3 regions of the Cellulomonas sp. NS3 genome follow, and region 2 is predicted to be linked to each of the others. Evidence: riboswitches for the same ligand, from Rfam matches in the RefSeq annotation. Region 2 holds a riboswitch; each other region holds the start of a gene.

Region 1 (6,538 bases), 1.2 Mb from region 2:
ACGTTCCGCGAGCAGCACCGCGACGACCCCGCACGCGACGAGCGCCGGCACGACGAGGAACGCCGTGTGCGGCCCGACCTGGTCGGCGAGCCCGCCGAGCAGCACCGGCGCGACCGCGACGGCGGCGCCGACCCCGAGCGTCGAGCGGGCCTGCGCCTGGTCGAGCCGGCCGTCGGCAGCCCCGAGCAGCATCGAGATCGCGAGCGGGAACTGCGCCCCGTACCCGAGCCCCGCGACGACGAGCCCCGCGAGGGCGAGCGACGGCGTCGTCGCGACCCAGAGCACCAGCCAGCCCGCGGCGGCGACCGCAAAGGCTGCGAGCAGCAGCTGCAGGGGAGTGAACCGCAGCGCGAGGCGCCCGACGGCGAACCGCGCGACGCACATCCCGGCGATGAGCCCCGACACGGCACCGGCGGCGACCCCGCTCTCGGCGCCCGCGTGCGTGCGCAGCAGGTCGGCCGCCCACGCGGTCGTCGCGTTCTCGATGGCGACGACCGCGACGAGCGTCGCCCAGAGCAGCCAGAAGGTGGTCGAGAAGCGGAGCGGGCGACCGGTGGCGGCACCGGCGTGCGGTGCATCGCCGGACCGTGCGGCCGTCACGGACGAGGCGGGCTCCGCGTCGGCGGCCGCGGCCGCGGTGGCCCCCGCCGCTGTCGTCCCCGCCGTCTCCGTCGTCCCCGTCGTCCCCGTCGGCTCGGCCCTCGCGGTCGCCGTCGCCGTGCCGAGCGCGCCCTGCCCGGGCAGGCGCGCGACGAGCAGCGCCGTGACGGCCGCGAGCACCACGGTGACGGCCACCGCCGGCCGCCAGCCCCACCCCAGGGCGACCGCGCCGCCGAGCGCGAGCGGCCCGACGAGCCCGACGAGCGCCCCGACCCCGTGCCCCTCGCTCACCGCGGCCGGCCCCGCGGCACCGTGGTGCACCGTGAGCGCGGGCTGCGCGGCGGCGATGAAGAGCGCGCCGCCGGTCGCGACGACGGTCGCCGCGGGAAGCGTCACGAGCAGGCCCGGTGCGCTCACGAGCGCGGTGACCCCGGCGGCGAGCAGCCCGGCCGCGAGCAGCAGGACCCCGCGGCGCCCGAGCCGGCGCACGAGGGCGGCGCTCGTGAAGCCGGAGGTCAGGGTGCCGCACGCCATGAACGTCGTCTGCAGGCCGGCCTGCGCGCGCGTGATCCCGAGCTCGTCGGCGAGCAGCGGCAGCCCGGGGACGAAGCTGTAGAGGAACCACCCCCACGTGCCGAAGCACGCGTACAGGGCAGCGGTGACCCGGTCCCGGACGAGCCGGGCGGGCACGGGGCGGGCGCTCACCACGGTGCCGGTGCCGGGGCCGGTGCCGCGCTCAGCCCAGCTGCTCCACGACGTGGTCGACGCACCGCGTGAGCGCGAGCACGTCCTGCGGGTCGACCGCGGGGAACATCGCCACGCGCAGCTGGTTGCGGCCGAGCTTGCGGTACGGGTCGACGTCGACGACGCCGTGCGCACGCAGGACCCGGGCGACGGTCGCGGCGTCGATCTCGGGGGAGAGGTCGATCGTGCCGACGACGTCCGAGCGCACCGCCGGGTCCTCGACGAACGGCGTCGCCCAGTCGCGCTGCTCGGCCCAGCCGTAGAGGTGCGCCGCGGACTCCGCGGTGCGCGCCGCGGCCCAGTCGAGCCCGCCGTGCGACAGCATCCAGTCGAGCTGCTCCGCGAGGAGCACGAGCGTCGCGAGCGCCGGGGTGTTCAGCGTCTGGTTCAGGCGCGAGCTCGTGACCGCCGTCGTGAGCGAGAGGAACTCGGGCACCCAGCGGCCGCTGCCCTCGACCTGCGCGGCCCGCTCGACCGCGTCGGGCGACAGCACGGCGAGCCACAGCCCGCCGTCGGACGCGAACGACTTCTGCGGCGCGAAGTAGTAGACGTCGGTCTCGCTCACGTCGACCGCGAGCCCGCCCGCGGCGGACGTCGCGTCGACCACGGTCAGGGCGCCCTGCTCGCGCGAGCCGGCCACGCGGCGCACCGGCGCGGCGACGCCCGTCGAGGTCTCGTTGTGCGGCCACGCGTAGACGTCGACGCCGTCCTCGGGCTCGGGCAGCGCGAGCTGTCCCGGAGGCGCCGTGCGGACCGTCGGCTCACCGAGGAACGGTGCGCGCGCCGCGGCCGCCGCGAACTTGGCCCCGAACTCCCCGAAGCTCGCGTGCTGGCTGCGCTCGCGCACGAGGCACAGCGTCGCGAGGTCCCAGAACGCGGTCGAGCCGCCGTTGCCGAGCGCGACCTCGTACCCGTCGGGCAGGGCGAAGAGCTCGGCGAGGCCCGCACGGACGCGCCCGACGAGCGCGCGCACCGGCGGCTGGCGGTGCGACGTGCCGAGCAGAGTGCGGCCGACGGACGCCAGGGCCTCGACCTGCGCGGCGCGGACCTTGCTGGGCCCGGAGCCGAACCGCCCGTCGACGGGCAGCAGGTCGGCGGGGAGGGTGATCGCAGGGATCGCGGGCGCGGTGTCGTGGGCCTCGGGCACGGTGCAGACGATACGGCGTCGGGAGCCGTCGGCGCCGGACCGCCTACCCTGGTGGCCAGCGACGACGACGAGTGCGACGAGCGAGAGGCTGCGGCGTGAGCGACCTGATCGACACCACCGAGATGTACCTGAAGACCGTGTACGAGCTCACCGAGGAGGGCATCACGCCGCTGCGGGCGCGCATCGCCGAGCGGCTCGGGCACAGCGGCCCGACGGTCTCCCAGACCGTGGCGCGGATGGCGCGCGACGGCCTGGTGGTGGTGAGCGGGGACCGGCACCTCGAGCTCACCGAGCTCGGGCTCGCCAAGGCCACCCGCGTGATGCGCAAGCACCGGCTCGCGGAGCGGCTCCTCACGGACGTCATCGGGCTCGACTGGGAGTTCGTGCACGAGGAGGCGTGCCGGTGGGAGCACGTGATGAGCGAGCGCGTCGAGCGCCGGCTCGCGGCGCTGCTCGACCACCCGCACTTCGACCCCTACGGCAACCCGATCCCGGGGCTCGCGGAGATCGGCGAGACGAGCACGTCCGAGCAGTTCCTCGACGGCGTCACGTCGCTCCTCACGGTCGCGAACGCCGCGTCGGGCCGGCTCGACGACGTCGTCGTCGCGCGCCTGGGTGAGCCGATCCAGCCGGACGTCGAGCTGCTGTCGCGGCTCGCGCAGGCCGGGATCCGCCCGGGCGTGACGGTCACGGTCGAGCGCGGGCCCGGCGTCGTGACCGTCGCGCCCCCCGGCGCGGTGACGGTCCTCGACCTGCCCGACGACGTCGCGCGGCACATCTTCGTCGGCAACCGCTGAGCGCCCGTCCCGGCGCTCCCGAGCCGCCGGGGACCGCGGGGACCGGGCCCCGCTGACCTGCGCCGAGGCGCGCGCGACCCCCTCGGACCCCGTGCCGGCGGGGTCGCGTCGTGCGGCCGCGAGTCCTGCGCGGGGGAGGGGCGTGCGGGACGTGCGAGCCCGTCACGTGAAGGGGACGAAACGGACGTGTCGGATACGTGACATTTTCGCGGGGACTCCTGTACGTTCGTCCTGCTTCACCCGGACCCTCCTTCGGGGAAGCCCTCGTGCGGATCGCCCAGCCCTGCCGCCGCACGCGGTCCGCTCAACTCGCCGGCAGGGGCGGGGGACCCATGACGGGCACCGGCAACGGTGTCCTTGGGGTGAAGCCCGACGGATGCTCGCATCCCGACGGCCGGGTGCTCTCCCACCCGAACCCGACAGCTGACCTCGCAGGCGACAGGAGAGGTACTCAGTGACCGAGAGCATGACGCGCGCGCGGCACCGTTCTGCACGACGCCCTGCTACACCGCTGACCGACTTCGCCTCCGCGGCGTCCGACTCGATGGGTGCGGTGGGCCGCGGGGCCGCGATCGTCGCCGCGTCGGGCGGTCTCGTCGCCACGATGATCAGCCCTGCGGGTGCCGCCCCCGGCGCCGGTTCCGCGGGTGCGCTGCCGGCGGTCGACACCTCCGCGCTCACCGCGTCGGCGCGCGCCGTGCTCCAGACCTCGCCGGTCGTCTCGTCCCCGGTGGACGCCGCGTGGTCCTTCGAGGCCCCTGCCGTGACCGTGGCCCCGAAGCCCGTCGCCCAGACCCGCGTCGCACGGACCGCCGCGAGCCGCAGCGCCGAGCGCACCGCCGCCGCGACGGTCAACAACCCGATCCCGCAGTCCGTGTCGGGCAACGCGGTCCTCGAGATCGCCGCCCGCTACGTCGGCACCCCGTACCTCGCGGGTGGCACGACCCCCGGGGGCTTCGACTGCTCCGGCTTCGTCGGGTACGTGTACGCCCAGCTCGGCATCTCGCTCCCGCGCACGTCGTCCGCCATGAAGGGGGCCGGCACGGTCGTCTCGCGGGCCGACGCGCTCCCCGGCGACCTGATCTGGAGCCCCGGGCACATCAGCATCTACGCCGGTGGCAACGACCAGATCGACTCGCCGTCGCCCGGCAAGACCGTGCAGTTCCGCACGATCTACCAGAGCTCGCCGGTCTTCATCCGCATCGGCTGAGCCACCGCCGCACCGCTCCTCCAGGGCCCCTGCACGCCGTCGCGCGCAGGGGGCCCTGGACGTACGTCCGGAAGTCGCCGGGCGTTCACGCCGCGCACGTGCGAAAGTCGAGGGACGCGGCGCTGCTCGCCGCGTACTCTGGTCGCGCTTGCACTCCCCCAGGGACCCACCAGCCAGGTGGGTCCACCGATCTGGACAGGAGCCCGCCGTGCTGATGCCCGTGACGCACCGGACGCTGCTTCTCAACGCCAGTCTCGAACCCCTCTGCGTCGTGAGCGTGCACCGCGCCGTCACGCTCGTCATGTCCGGGAAGGCGTCGATCCTCGAGACCGACGGGCGTGAGCTCCACTCCGAACGCACCTCGCTGCCGCTGCCGCTCGTGCTGTGCCTCACGCGCTACGTGCACGTCCCCATGCGCAAGGCGGTCGCCCCGACGCGGCGCACGGTCCTGCAGCGCGACGGCCACCGCTGCGCGTACTGCGGCGGGGGAGCGGACACGGTCGACCACGTGCAGCCCCGCTCGCGCGGCGGCCGGCACGAGTGGACCAACGTCGTCGCGGCGTGCAGCCGGTGCAACCACCGCAAGGCCGACCGGCTGCTGCACGAGATCGGCTGGGAGCTGCCGTTCGTCCCGCGCGCGCCGCGCGGCCTGGCGGCGCTGATGGCCGGCTCCCACGTCGACGAGCCCACGTGGAGCGCGTACCTCGTCGCCTGAGCGTCGGCTCCTCGCCGACCGGCGTCCTGCACGCCAAGCGCCCCCCAAGAACGCCTCCCGAAAGTTTCCGGTCGAGGCATGATCGGGGGCAGACTGGGTGCCGTGACGACCAGGAGGTGCGGGCCATGACGCGCGACGACGTCGTACTCGTGGGGGTGGACGGCTCGGCGGCAAGCCTGCACGCGCTCGACTGGGCCGCCGCCCAGGCACAGGCGCACGGACGCCGGCTGCACATCGTGTGCTCGTACTCGTTGCCGTCGTTCACGGCCGCCTCGCTCGACGGCGGCTACGCGGCGCTCGACGACTCCGCGATCCAGGAAGGTGCCCGGGCGGTGCTCGCGGAGGCGAAGGCGCGGGTCGCCCCGTCGGGGGTCCCGGCGACCGCGACGGTCGCGACGGGTGACGCCGCGGGGGTGCTCGTCGAGATGTCGCACGACGTGACGCTCGCGGTCGTCGGCACGCGCGGGCGCGGCGGCTTCGCGGACCGCCTGCTCGGCACGGTGTCCTCGGCGCTCCCCGCGCACGCGTCCTGCCCGACGGTCGTGGTGCCCCTGCGCGGGGCGGACTCGTCCCGGGTCGTCCCCGACGACGCGCCGCTCGAGCCGGTCGCGCCGGTGCGGCGGATCGTCGTCGGCATCGACGGGTCGCCGCAGGCGGACCTCGCGCTGCGCTGCGCCCTCCGCGAGGCCGAGGTGTGGGGCGCCGAGCTGACCGCGGTCGCCGGCGTGCCCGTCGGCGCCGGCAGCGGGATCCTCGCGTGGCTGCCCGCGGCCGTCGACCACGAGCAGGTGCTCGCGGACGCCGCGGAGGGCCTCGACGTCGTCGTCGACCGCGCGCTCGCCGACCACCCCGGGCTCACGGTGCGCCGCCACGTGCTCGACGGCACGGGCGCCGAGCTGCTGACGGAGTTCTCGACCGCCACGGACCTCATCGTCGTCGGCTCGCGCGGGCGCGGCGGGTTCGCCGGACTGCTGCTCGGGTCGACGAGCCAGGCGGTGCTGCACCACGCGGTGTGCCCGGTCATGGTCGTGACGAGCCGGTGCAAGCAGTTCGCGGAACGGACCGGTGAGGTGCCGCCGGAGCGTCGGGTCTAGCCGGCAGGGCGCGGGACGGGCGGTGCGCCAGGTGGGCGCTGGTCGTCCGTACCGGGTCGTCGGCGCCCGGCCCTGTCAGGCAGGCGGTCGGGTCACGCCGGCGGGGCCGCAGGGACGTCGGGCCGGCGCAGCAGCGCGGACAGGACGATGGTCGAGCGCGTCCGGGCGACGAACGGCTCGGCGGCGAGGCGCTCGACGACCTGCTCGAGGTGGCGCATGTCGTGCGCGCGG
Region 2 (6,538 bases):
CTGCTCAGCCCGGACGGAACATGGAATCGGCGGTTGCGATGGCTCCCACGGAGCTCTCGAGCAGTCAGACAGTGACTGACGCGCGAGGTTGACGGAGAACGAACCGAGCAGCCTGCCGACCTCGGCGCACTCGGCGTGGTGGCCACGTTCGTGCTGGTCCTCTACACCCAGACCCTCGCCACGCTGGCCGAGGTCGCGACCGACACCTCGACCGGCGACCTCGACGCGCTGCGCTCGGTCTCGCCGTTGGTGCACGTCGTGCTTGCACTGCTGGTACTGCTGGTGCTGCTGGGCGCCATGGTCTTGTCGGTGTTCAAGCCCAAGGGGCTGACCGCGCGCGGGTGGTGGCTAGGTCTCGCGGGCCGCGGGGTCGACGGCCTCGGCGCTGTGCTGCAGCTTGGTCCCGGGTTCGACGCCGGCTTCCTCGAGCCGCCAGATGAGCTCGCCGATGGTGCGCTGCACCTCGCGCCACTGGGCTTCGGGGTGCGTGGCACCACCGTCGAGGGCGCGGTGGGCGTCGAAGGACGTCAGGTACGCCTTGAGTCCGGCGCGCAGCAGCATGAGCTCACGCCCGGTGAGGGTGACCTGGTGCGGTGCGTCGATGTCCACCCGGCCGCCTGCGGGGTCAGCTGACGCGGATGAAGGTGGGGTTGGTCTGCCAGATCTCCCGGATCTGGATGGTCTTGCCCGGGCGGGGGGCGTCGACCTGCATGTTGTCGCCGGCGTAGATCGAGATGTGCCCCGGGGACCAGATGAGGTCGCCCGGCTGGGCGTCGGCGCGGGAGACGACGGTGCCGGCGCCGCGCTGGGCGGAGGACGTGCGCGGGAGGGTGATGCCGACCTGGGCGTACACGTAGGACGTGAACCCCGAGCAGTCGAACCCTTCCGGGGTGCTTCCCCCGGACAGGTAGGGCACGCCGACGTAGCGGGCCGCGATCTCGACGATCGCGTTGCCGTTTGCCGACGCGGGGACCGCAGCACCGACCGGCTCCGCCTCGGCCGCGGGCGCCTCCTGCGCGGCGGGCTCGGCTGCCGCGGCGCGGGCCGCGCTGCGTGACGCATCTGCCGGCGCGGGCTCGGGCTCGGCCTCGACGACGGGCGGCGGGGCGACCGCGGTCAGCGTGGGGGCCTCGAAGCCCCAGACGGCGTCGGGGGCGGCGGTCACGACCGGGGAGGTGTGCACCAGCGCGTGCGCGGAGGCGGTCAGCGCGGCGGTGTTGATGCCGGCGACGCTGGCGGCGTGCGTGCCGGACCCGTGCGCCGAGGCGGGCACGGCCACCATCGACAGGAGCAGCCCGGACCCGGCTGCTGCGACGGCCGAGCGGCGGCCCGCGGTGGCCAGGCCCGCACTGGTCGCGGTGGCGAGGTCGTCGAGAGAGGTCGTGGGGCGACCCGGTGAACGGCGACGGCCGCGGGTGGCGCTCGAAGGCATGGTGAACCTCTCCAGACGCCTACGAGGTGAGCTGTCGGGTTCGGGCTGGAGAACACCCGGCCGGTCAGGTTGGACCGGCTTCACCCCAAGGACACCGCACGGATGCCCAACAAGTGGGTCCCCCGCTCCTGCCAGCAGGACTCGAACTGACCGCGGGTGGTGGCAGGACTCGGCGATCCACCTCAGGCCGCCCCAGGAGGGTGGGGCGGGTCGATCCTAGGTGCCCCCTCGCGCGAATGTCACGGCGAGATCACGCTGGGAGTGCCACACGCCGCAGCACGTGCCGATCACCGCGACATGACCGCCCGAGCGGGAATGCCCACGCACCGGGGCACGTTCTGCGCTGGCATACCCCCCATGGGTATCCGTAGCGCGTAGGTCGTCGAGGAGGGCCGGACCATGAGCACGTCGCATCCCGAGCACCACACCACCCCGCCAGGTGCCGAGCACCACGGCCACCACGGCACGCCGGCGACGGTGACCACGGGCCCGGAGCCGGCGGCTCACGGCGAGCACCCGGTGCACGCCCAACACCACCCCGACCACGGCGCGCACGGCCACACCGACACCGCCCACGCCCACCACGATCACGACCACCAGGGGGCGGCGCCCGCGGGTGGGCACCAGCACGGGCACAGCGGCCATGGCGGGCACGGGGACCACGTCGGGCAGTTCCGGCGGCTGTTCTGGTGGGCGCTCGTGCTGGCGGTCCCGACAGTGCTGGCCAGCGGGATGTTCGCGGCGCTCCTGGGGTACCAGCTGCCCGACGCACCCGCGATCGAGTGGATCTCCCCGGTTCTCGGCACGATCATCTATCTCGTCGGCGGGCGACCTTTCCTGGTCGGGGCGGTCAGCGAGCTGCGGGCACGCAAGCCCGCGATGATGCTGCTCATCGGCATGGCCATCACGGTCGCGTTCGTCGCGTCCTGGGGCTCGAGCGTCGGGGTGCTGTCCCACGAGCTCGACTTCTGGTGGGAGCTGGCGCTGCTCGTGGTCATCATGCTGCTCGGGCACTGGGTCGAGATGCGGTCCCTGGCCCAGACGTCCTCCGCGCTGGACTCCTTGGCCGCGCTGCTGCCCGACGAGGCCGAGCGCGTCGACGGGGACACCATCACCGTCGTAGCCCCCGCCGACCTGCGTCTCGGGGACGTCGTGATCGTCCGCCCCGGCGGGCGGGTGCCCGCCGACGGCGTCGTGGTCGACGGGTCCGCCGACGTCGACGAGTCAATGATCACCGGGGAGTCCCGCCCGGTCCGGCGCGCGGCGGGCGACCACGTCGTGGCCGGGACCGTCGCCACGGACTCCGCGATCCGGGTCCGCATCGACGCCGTCGGGGACGACACCGCCCTGGCCGGCATCCGCCGCCTCGTCGAGCAGGCCCAGTCCTCCTCCACCCGCGCCCAGCGCCTGGCCGACACCGCCGCCGGCTGGCTGTTCTGGTTCGCGCTCGGCTCCGCCGCCCTGACGCTGGCCGCGTGGCTGACCTGGGGCACCCCGGAGACGGCCTGGATCCGCGTCATCACCGTCCTCGTGATCGCGTGCCCCCACGCCCTGGGCCTGGCCATCCCGCTGGTGGTCTCCATCGCCACCGAACGCGCCGCCCGCGGCGGGGTGCTCGTGAAGGACCGCATGGCCCTGGAGCAGATGCGCACCGTCGACACCGTCCTGTTCGACAAGACTGGCACCCTGACCAAGGGCGAGCCCGCCCTGACCCACATCGCCGTGACGGGCACCCGCACCGAGGACGAGCTCCTCGCCCTGGCCGCGGGCGCCGAGGCCGACAGCGAGCACCCGCTCGCCCGCGCCATCACCGCCGCCGCCACCGCCCGCTCCGTGCGGGCCGCGCGGGCGAGTGAGTTCCGGGCCAGCACCGCGGTCGGGGTCCGCGCCACCGTCGACGGGCACGACGTCGCCGTCGGCGGGCCCCGGATGCTCACCGAGCACCACGCGGACCCGCTGGCCCAGACCCAAGCGTGGGCCGAGCAGGGCGCGATCGTCCTGCACGTGCTCGTCGACGGGCAGGTCGCCGGCGCGCTGGCCCTGGCCGACGAGATCCGCCCCGAGTCCCGCCAGGCGGTCGACGCCCTGCACGCCCTGAGTGTGCACGTGGTGATGATCACCGGGGACGCCGAGCCGGTCGCCCGCGCGGTCGCCGCCGAGATCGGGGTCGACCAGGTCTTCGCCGGGGTCCGCCCGGAGAACAAGAGCGAGAAGGTCGCCGAGCTGCAGGCCCAGGGCCGGCGCGTGGCGATGGTCGGGGACGGGGTGAACGACGCCCCGGCGCTCGCCCAGGCCGACGTCGGCATCGCGATCGGCGCCGGCACCGACGTCGCGATCGCCTCGGCCGGGGTCATCCTGGCCAGCGACGACCCCCGCTCGGTGCTGTCCGTGATCGAGCTGTCCCACGCGTCGTACCGCAAGATGCAGCAGAACCTGTCCTGGGCTGCCGGGTACAACCTCATCGCCGTCCCCCTCGCGGCCGGTGTGCTCGCACCCGTCGGGTTCGTGATGCCGATGGCGATCGGGGCGATCCTGATGTCCGCCTCGACCGTCGTGGTGGCGCTCAACGCCCAGCTCCTGCGCCGCCTGGACCTGCGTCCCGAGGCCAGCGCGCAGGCGGTCCTCTCCCGCCGCGGCTGACCCCGGCCCCCCGGGCACCGGGACGGCTTCATCGAACCTTGATGCAACGACAGCCTCGCCCGGGCATCCCCCGGGCGAGGCTGGCCCGGTGGACGTGCCCACCGCACGCCCGTTGCCTGATGCCTCGCCCGGGACACCTGTCCCGGGCGGGGCACCTCGACGTTGGGAGACCTCATGAACCGCGCTCGACGGCGCCTCACCGCGACCGTGATCGCCTTCGGCGTGACCCTGGCGGTCGCCGCGTGCGCGCAGGACCCCGGCCCGGCCACCGCGCCGACCGGCCAGGCGACCACAGCGTCCGACGGGCACGCCCACGCCCACGCGGACGAGACCGACAGCGCCGGCCTGCCGGGGGCGCACACGCACGGGGTGGGGATCAACCCGGCCGACGACCTGGTCTACCTGGCCACGCACGAAGGGCTGTTCCGTTACGACGAGACGGGACCGACGCGGGTGGGGCCGGTGATCGACCTGATGGGCTTCACCGTCGCCGGGCCGGACCACTTCTACGCCTCGGGTCATCCGGGGGCCGGGACGGACATGCCGAACCCGGTGGGGCTGATCGAGTCCACCGACGCCGGCGAGACCTGGACCGCCCTGTCGCGGGAGGGCGAGTCGGACTTCCACGCCATGACCGCCTCGAGCACGAGTGTGGTGGCGTTCGACGGCGCAGCCCTGCAGGCCACGAGCGACGGGGTGAGCTGGGGTGACCTCGACGTCCCGGTGCCGCCGTTCGCGATGGACGTCTCACCCGACGGGCGCACGATCGTGGTCACCAGCCACGAGGGCCCGGTCCGTTCCACCGACGCCGGCGCGAGCTGGGACCGGCTCGACGGGGCGCCGCTGCTGCAGGTCGTCGACTGGGCGGACACCTCGACCGTCGTCGGGCTGACCCCGGACGGGGACGTCACGCTCTCCGAGGACGCCGGCGCCACCTGGGCGCCGGCCGCGACCCTCCCGGGACCGCCGCAGGCCGTGGCGGCGCGCCGCGCGGCCGACGGGACGCTGCGCGTGGTGGCCGTCACCCAGGACACCGTCCTGGAGTCCGTCGACCTCGGGGCCGGGTTCGGACCGTTGCCCGGAGCCTGATCGCAGGGTTTGACCAGGAGTGCGGCGGGGAGATCAACGGGATCTTCATCCGATGACCAGCCGGCGTGCGGGGTTCGCGCCGAAGAGTCAGGGACGAGACCTTCCCCCTTGAACGCCTGGAGCCTGCCCATGTGGACCCCGACCTGCCGCCCGATCCTGCTCACCACCGCCGTCCCGAGCACCCTGCTGCTGCTCGCGGCGTGCAGCACCGGCGCCACTACCCCCGCCGCGGACGACGCCGTCCCGACGCCGTCAGCCGAGACGCCGGCGCCGACCGGGGTGACCGGCACGGTGTGGGTCGCCAACGAGGGCGAAGGGACGCTGACCGCGATCGATGCCGACTCCGGTCAGGTGCTGACCACGGTGACCGGGATCCCCAGCCCGCACAACGTGCAGACCAGCCCGGACGGGTCCACCGTCTGGGCGGTCAGCGGGCACAACAAAGCCCTCGTCGCCCTGGACGCCGAGAGCTACGAGCTGCGCGGGACCGCGGCCACCGGGACCAGCCCCGTACACGTGGTGCTGACGCCCGACGGGTCCTCGGTCTACGTGACCAACTCCGGCGAGGACTCCCTCGACCGGTACGACGCCGCCACCCTCACCCCGACCGGCCTGCCCAACGGCAGCTCCTTCACCCCGCGCACCGGCGCACGCTCCGCCGCTGCCGCCGCACTCACCGTCCCGGACTACTCCACCGGAGCGGACAGCGGCGACTCCAGCGCACACAACGACGACCACCACGGCTGACCCCAGCCGAACCGCAGGACTCAGCGAAGCGCCCGTCCACCGGGACGGGTGCCGAAGCTGCGCGCCGTCTTCGTGGGCGCCGGTACGCGGCCGGGCGCCTCGTCGATGAAGTTTCGATGGAGGTCACCCCGGGGACCTACAGGTCCCATGTGCCAGGGCCGGCCCGCGACGACAGTGCACTCAGACACCTTTCGTCAGGAGCTCCCCATGCATCCCGCTCTGGTCCGGCTGCCGGTCGCCGTGGCTCTCGCCCTGCCGCTGGTCGGCGCATCCACCCTCGCGCTCCCCGCGCCGGCAGCCGCGGCCGCCGTGCACCAGGACACCGCCGAGCACGAGGCCACGTCGCACGACCACGCCGCCACACAGCCGAGCCCCGGCACGCCAGCAGACGACCCCGCGCTCGACCCGGCGGCCCCTACCCGGGACGCGCCCGGTGCGGAGCCCATGGCAGGCACGGACCACGCGGACGCCGGTGAGGGATCGACGCACGAGGAGGGCCACGACTCCGGCAACGGCTCCGACGAGGTGCCGGCGGACACCGGTGTCGCGGGCGGTCATGACGAGACGACTGGGGAGCACGCCGAGAGCGGCGGCCACGCCGAGGAGAATGCGGCGCCCGTTGCCCGGCCG
Region 3 (6,538 bases), 1.3 Mb from region 2:
CCCGCCGTCAGGTCGACGCCGCTCTGCGCGCCGCTCGCGTAGCTCGCCGAGCCGCCCTTGAACGACGCGCTCGTCAGGGGCGAGACCGGGAGCGCCGTGATCGTCGCGGGCGGGACGACACCGCGCGAGATGCGCGCGGTGTAGCCGAGCTCGAGGCTCGACGACCCGATCGGGGGGAACAGCGTCATCTGGTAGGTCAGGCGCGTGCCGCCCCGGCCGTCGCCGGAGATGTTCGCCTGCTCGGAGGCGACCGCGGTGAACGTCGGCGGCAGCGTCGTGACGAGCTGCCCGACCAGCGGCACGACCGTCTCGGCGGTCTCGGACCCGGTGCCGCCCGCGCCGTCGGCGAACTCGACCTCGTCGTCGCGCGCCGTCAGGTTCGTCACGGTGTAGCGGACCTCGAGGAGCCCGGAGCGCCCGAGCACCTCGCGCGGCGTGACGGTCTCGCCGTCGAGGCGGTACTCGACGTCGACGCCCAGCGGGAGGTCGCCCGCGAAGTCGCTCACGGTCCGCAACCGCTGCGCGCCGTCGACGTCCACGGACGTGCGCAGCGCGCCGTCCCGCACGCTCAGGCCGCCGAACCCGTCGAGGTTGCGCAGGCCCCGCTCGGACACCGGGTTGTCGACGCTCGTGGTGCCGGTCCCGGTGAACGTGAGCTGCTCGTAGACGCGCGCCTCGCGGACCATGCCGGAGGCGTCGAGGCGCGCCTGCACGGTCTCGGTGTTCGTGACCTCGACGTCGCCGTCGGTCGCGGCGGGGACGCGCGCAGCGGCGAGCGAGGGCGCGGCGACGAGCAGCGCGAGCGGCACGGCGACGGCGGCCGTCGCGGCGCGCCGGGTCGTGGTGCGGGACGCGAGGGCAGGGCGGGGGAGGGAGGGACGCACGTCAGGACTCCTGGGTGTGCTGGAGGGGGCGCGGGGCGGACCACTGCGGGGCGGCGTGCCCGTGCGCGACGTCGTCGTCGGCCCGGGTCGGCGCGTCCGGGTGCGGCTCCGGCGGTGCGGACGCGGCGCGCTCCCGGCCGCCGCTGAGGGCGTCGAGCAGCGCGGTCGCGACGAAGCCCGCCCCGGCGGCGAGCAGCACGGTCGTGGCGGCGGCGGGCGAGGTGGCCACGACGCCGGACGGGTCGGCGCTGTACGCCGCCTCGTACGCACCGGCCAGCGCGGCGGCGCCGAGCAGCGTCGCCCACAGCGGCAGCGCCCCGCGCGTCCCGGCGGCGAGCAGCGTGCACGCGAGGACCACGAGCAGCACCGCCACGGCCCGGCCGCTCGGCGCGTCGGGCAGCACGGCGGCACGCAGCGCGTACCCGACCCAGGCCGCCGCGAGACCCGCGGCGAACGCGCCGGCGCGCTGTGCGGGCGGCCGGTCGGGCACGAGCCCGAGGGCGCCGCCGAGCGCGGTGCCGAGCAGGGCGACGGCCTGCGTCTCGGGGCCGAGCACCCCGCTGAGCAGGACGAGGACGGCGGCGAGAGCCGCGAGGACGGACCCGGCGAGCAACGGACGTGTCATGACCACCTCGGTGTGGTGCGTGCGCCCGGAGGCGCACGAGGGCGTGCGGGACCGTGCGACCGGCTGCTCGTGGAGCGGGGGCGGCCACGCGTGGGTGTGGTGCGCGGTGTGGTGCGCGGTGTGCTGTGCGTCGGGTCGCGGTGGTGGTCCGCGAGCGGGTGGGGGAACGCAGCCGTCCGGCGGGGCAGCCGGCGTCGTTGCCGGTCCGCCCCACCGGAGCGGAGCGACCACTGTCTAGCAGCGTCACGGATACGGCGAACAGTCGGTACCAGGTACTTGGGGGCGGAACGGGTCACATCGTTATGGCGCCGTGATCTCCGTCACTCCCCGGCCGTCCGGGTTAGCGTGCGGGCATGAGTGCTCTCTCGGTCCTGTTCCTCGGCGGCAGCGGCATCATCAGCTCCGCCTCCACGCGCCTCGCCGTCGAGCGCGGCCTCGACCTCACGGTGCTCAACCGCGGCGAGAGCACCACGCGCCCGCTGCCCGACGGCGTCCGGACCCTCCGCGTGGACGTCCGGGACCCGGCGTCGGTCCGCGAGGCGCTCGGCGACCGGGAGTTCGACGCCGTCGTCGACTGGGTGGCCTTCACCCCCGAGCACGTGCGCACGGACGTCGAGCTGTTCACCGGACGCACCGGGCAGTACGTGTTCATCAGCTCCGCCTCCGCCTACCAGACGCCGCCCGCCCGGCTGCCGGTGACCGAGTCGACCCCGCTGCGCAACCCGCACTGGCAGTACTCGCGCGACAAGATCGCGTGCGAGGACCTGCTCGTGCGCGCGTACCGGGAGGACGGCTTCCCCGCGACGGTCGTGCGGCCCTCGCACACGTACGACCGCACGCTCGTCCCGCTCGACGGGGGCTGGACGGCCCTCGAGCGCATGCGCCAGGGCAAGGAGGTCGTGGTGCACGGGGACGGGACGTCCCTGTGGACGCTCACGCACCACACCGACTTCGCCCAGGGTTTCGTGCCGCTGCTCGGCCACCCGCGCACGCTCGGGGAGGCGTTCCACCTGACGTCGGACGACGTGCTGACGTGGGACCAGATCACGCACGCCCTCGCCGCGGCGGCCGGCGTCGAGGCGCGCATCGTGCACGTGCCCTCGGACGTCATCGCGTCCCACGACCCCGAGTGGGGCGCCGGGCTCCTCGGCGACAAGGCGCACTCGATGGTCTTCGACAACACCAAGGTGCGCAGCGTGGTGCCCGGCTACCGCGCGACCGTGCCGTTCGAGCAGGGCGCCCGCGAGATCGTCGACTGGTTCGACGCCGACCCGGCCCGCAAGGTCGTCGACGCGGGCCTCGACGCGCTCATGGACCGGCTCGTGGAGACGTACCGCGTGCGCTGAGGCCGCACGCGGTACGACGACGAGAGCGCCCGGCCCCCGGAGGGGCGGGCGCTCTCGTGACGTGCGGGGCTGAGGTCAGCCGACCCGGATGAAGACCGGGCTGGACTGCCAGATCGAGCGCAGCTGGATCGTCTTGCCCGGGCGGGGCGCGTCGAGCTGCATGCCGTCGCCGGCGTAGATCGAGATGTGACCGGGCGACCAAATGAGGTCACCGGGCTGGGCGTCCGCACGCGAGACGACGGTGCCGGCGTGGCGCTGCTCGGCCGACGTGCGGGGGAGCGTGATGCCGACCTGCGCGAACACGTAGGACGTGTAGCCGGAGCAGTCGAAGCCGTCGGGGGTCGTGCCGCCCGAGACGTACGGGACGCCGATGTAGCGGGCCGCGATCTCGACGATCGCGTTGCCGACGGCCGAGGCGGGGACCTGCGTCACGGCGGCCTGCTCCGCGGGGGCCTCCTCGACGACGGCGGCACGCGCGGTGCTGCGCGAGGTGCTCGCGGCGCGCGTCTCGACGACGGGCTCCGGCTCGGGCTCCGGCGGGGGCGGCGGCGTCACGGCGGTGAGCGTCGGGGCGTCGAAGCCCCACACCGCGTCCGGCGCGGCCGCGACGACCGGGGAGGTCTCGAGGAGCGCGCGGGCCGAGGCGGTGAGGACGGTGCTGTCGACCGCGGCGAGCGAGGCTCCACCGGCGCTGCTGCCCTCGGCGGAGGCGGGGACCGCGACCATGCCGATCATGAGGCCGGAGCCGGCCGCGACGACCGCCGAGCGGCGACCCGCCGTGGCGATGCCGGCGCTGGTGGCCGTGGCGAGGTCGGTGAGGGGGGTCGTCGGCCGGCCGGGCGACCGGCGACGTCCGTGAGACGTGCTCGAGGGCATGCAGAACCTCTCCAGACGCCTACGAGGTGAGCTGTCGGGTTCGGGCTGGAGAACGCCCGGCCGGTCAGGTTCGACCGGCTTCACCCCAAGGACACCGCACGGATGCCCACAAGTGGGTCCCCCGCTCCTGCCAGCGAGACTCGAACTGACCGCGGGTGGTGGCAGGACTCGGCGATCCACCTCAGGCCGCCCCAGGAGGGTGGGGCGCGACGATGTTAGGCATGGCGTCCGCGATATGTCACGGCAAGGTCACGGGTGAACACGTGTCCAGGTCGCACGATCACCCGATGGGATGACGTGCGTCACCCCTGGAACGGGAGGAGCACGCGTAAATCCGGCGCAGGCACCCGATCGGCGGGCCGCCGGGTGTGACGAGCGCCTCACTCGGCCAGCGCGGGCGTACGCTCGCGGCTCGGGGCCGTCGCGGCCCCTCCGAGGGGGCACGTGATGGGTCCGCTGAGCCTGGGCATCGTCTCGACGTCGCGCAAGGAGGACGAGCGGAGGCTCGCGGTCCACCCCGCGCACCTCGAGCGCATCGACCCCGGCCTCCGTGCGCGGATCACGCTCGAGGAGGGCTACGGCGAGCGGCTCGGGGTGCCCGACGCGGAGCTCGCGCAGCTGGTCGGCGGCCTCGCGCCCCGTGCGCAGGTGGTCGCCGGGTCCGACGTCGTGCTCCTGCCCAAGCCGCAGGTCGAGGACCTCGAGGCGATGCGCGCCGGCCAGGTGCTGTGGGGCTGGCCGCACTGCGTGCAGGACGTCGCGCTCACCCAGGTCGCGATCGACCACGGGCTGACGCTCCTCGCGTTCGAGGCGATGAACCACTGGGCCGACGACGGCGGGTTCGGCCTGCACGTCTTCCACAAGAACAACGAGATCGCCGGCTACTGCTCCGTGGTGCACGCGCTCCAGCTGGTCGGCCTGACGGGCGACTACGGGCGCCGGCTGTCCGCGGTGGTCCTGGGCTTCGGGGCGACGGCGCGCGGCGCGGTGACCGCCCTCCTGGCGCACGGCGTGCACGACGTCGAGGTCGTGACGCACCGGGGCGTCGCCGCGGTCGGGGCGCCGATCCACCAGACGCGGATCGTGCACCTCGAGCCGGACGGCCAGGTGGACACGGGGGAGGGGCGCGTGGCGGTGGCGGACTTCCTCGCCGGGCACGACGTCGTCGTCAACTGCACGTTGCAGGACCCCCAGCGTCCGGTGGTGTACCTGCGCACCGAGGACCTCGCGGCGTTCCGGCGCGGGAGCCTCGTGGTCGACGTCTCGTGCGACGCGGGGATGGGCTTCGAGTGGGCCAGGCCCACGTCGTTCCGCGACCCGGTGTTCGAGGTCGGCGACCACATCACCTACTACGGCGTCGACCACAGCCCGTCCTACCTGTGGAGCTCGGCGTCCTGGGAGATCAGCGAGGCGGTGCTGCCGTTCCTCGCAGGGGTCATGGGCGGTCCGGACGCGTGGGCGCGCGACGAGACCCTGCGGCGCGCGATCGAGGTGCGCGACGGCCACGTCCTGAACCCGGCGATCCTCGCGTTCCAGGGCCGCGCCGCCGAGCACCCGCACGAGCGCTCGGTGACGGGACAGGGTCCCGTCACGGCCTGAGCACGGTGCGCTGGCGCGCGCCGACCCGGCGTCGGGGAGCGCTCGTGCGGGGCGTGCGCGGGGCTCAGAGCCTGGCGTGCAGGCAGTGCGTGCTCACGTTCTCCGTCGCCTCGTCGAGCAGCGCGCGCAGCGCGGCGTAGCGCGCCCGACGGGCGTCGTCCCCGGGCTCGCGTGGACCGTGGCGCTCGACCGCGTGGTGCGCCTCGGACGTCGCACGGGCGAGCTCGAACCACGTCGCCCCGGCGTACGCCGCACGGACCTCGCGCGTGACGTCGTCGGCCCTGAGGTCGTCCTCGGCTCCGGCCATCTCCCACCCCTCCTCGTGAGCTCCCAGCGTCTCCCCGACCTCCGACACGGCCGCGGCGCCACGCCGGGTGGCGGCTGTGGGGCGGGGGGCTCCTGGAGAGGAGGAGTCGACGGCGTGCCGCGTGATGCACCCCGGCGGGAGCCCCGGCGAATCGATTCGACGTAGCCTGTGCTCGCGCGCGAGGGGCGGAGGCCCGCCCCGTCGGGCGCGGCGACGACGACTCGACGGGGAGTGCACGGATGAAGCAGCTCGACGGCTGGATCGCGGGGATGACGTGGGGCTGGGGCTCCCGGCGCGGGGAGTGGACCGGGCCCGAGGCGGAGCGCTCGATGTCCCTGATGGTCGAGCGGCTCGGAGTGACCTGGACGGCGATCACGTTCTTCACGCTGCAGGACACCCCGCAGTCGACCGAGATCCGCTTCCGCGACGAGCCCACCGTGAGCGACGACGAGGTGCGTGCGGCGATCCGCGGCGCGCACGAGCGCGGGCTCCAGGTCGTGCTCAAGCCGGTCGTGAACTGCGCCGACGGCACGTGGCGCGCGCACATCAACTTCTTCGACCACGACGTGCCGTGCGAGCCGAAGTGGAGCGAGTGGTTCGCGAGCTACACCGCGTTCGTGGTGCACCACGCCCGCATCGCCCAGGAGGAGGGCGCGGAGATGCTCTGCATCGGCTGCGAGATGGTGCAGACGGACCGGCGCGAGCGGGAGTGGCGCGAGCTCGTGCGCCAGGTGCGCGCCGTGTACTCCGGGCTCGTCACGTACAACTGCGACAAGTACCAGGAGGACCGCGTCACGTGGTGGGACGCGGTCGACGTGATCTCGTCGAGCGGCTACTACCCGGAGGACGACTGGGAGAACCAGCTGGACCGCATCGAGCCCGTCGTGCGTGCGCACGGCAA

Evidence for each region. A riboswitch is a leader RNA that binds a small molecule or an ion and turns the genes downstream of it on or off. The one in region 2 is predicted to bind cyclic di-AMP.
Region 1: it holds a riboswitch for cyclic di-AMP, as region 2 does, so the genes downstream of both, NXY84_RS16655 (C40 family peptidase) here and NXY84_RS00710 (C40 family peptidase) in region 2, are expected to answer to the same signal.
Region 3: it holds a riboswitch for cyclic di-AMP, as region 2 does, so the genes downstream of both, NXY84_RS06580 (C40 family peptidase) here and NXY84_RS00710 (C40 family peptidase) in region 2, are expected to answer to the same signal.

Annotation. Positions count from the first base shown of each region.
Region 1 covers NZ_CP103289.1:3,678,276-3,684,813, reverse strand. Annotated here, with positions in the region: gene NXY84_RS16670 (MFS transporter) at 1-1,305, opposite strand, end outside; gene serC (phosphoserine transaminase) at 1,337-2,491, opposite strand; gene NXY84_RS16660 (metal-dependent transcriptional regulator) at 2,587-3,288, shown strand; cyclic di-AMP (ydaO/yuaA leader) riboswitch at 3,580-3,740, shown strand; gene NXY84_RS16655 (C40 family peptidase) at 3,743-4,498, shown strand; gene NXY84_RS16650 (HNH endonuclease) at 4,713-5,213, shown strand; gene NXY84_RS16645 (universal stress protein) at 5,339-6,307, shown strand; gene NXY84_RS16640 (Lrp/AsnC family transcriptional regulator) at 6,400-6,538, opposite strand, start outside.
Region 2 covers NZ_CP103289.1:145,031-151,568, reverse strand. Annotated here, with positions in the region: gene NXY84_RS00715 (hypothetical protein) at 139-633, shown strand; gene NXY84_RS00710 (C40 family peptidase) at 626-1,432, opposite strand; cyclic di-AMP (ydaO/yuaA leader) riboswitch at 1,435-1,617, opposite strand; gene NXY84_RS00705 (heavy metal translocating P-type ATPase) at 1,832-4,072, shown strand; gene NXY84_RS00700 (F510_1955 family glycosylhydrolase) at 4,247-5,161, shown strand; gene NXY84_RS00695 (YncE family protein) at 5,291-5,908, shown strand; gene NXY84_RS00690 (hypothetical protein) at 6,116-6,538, shown strand, end outside.
Region 3 covers NZ_CP103289.1:1,420,615-1,427,152, forward strand. Annotated here, with positions in the region: gene NXY84_RS21725 (hypothetical protein) at 1-884, opposite strand, end outside; gene NXY84_RS06570 (hypothetical protein) at 886-1,509, opposite strand; gene NXY84_RS06575 (NAD-dependent epimerase/dehydratase family protein) at 1,863-2,855, shown strand; gene NXY84_RS06580 (C40 family peptidase) at 2,931-3,731, opposite strand; cyclic di-AMP (ydaO/yuaA leader) riboswitch at 3,734-3,915, opposite strand; gene NXY84_RS06585 (N(5)-(carboxyethyl)ornithine synthase) at 4,179-5,330, shown strand; gene NXY84_RS06590 (hypothetical protein) at 5,395-5,637, opposite strand; gene NXY84_RS06595 (glycoside hydrolase family 113) at 5,877-6,538, shown strand, end outside.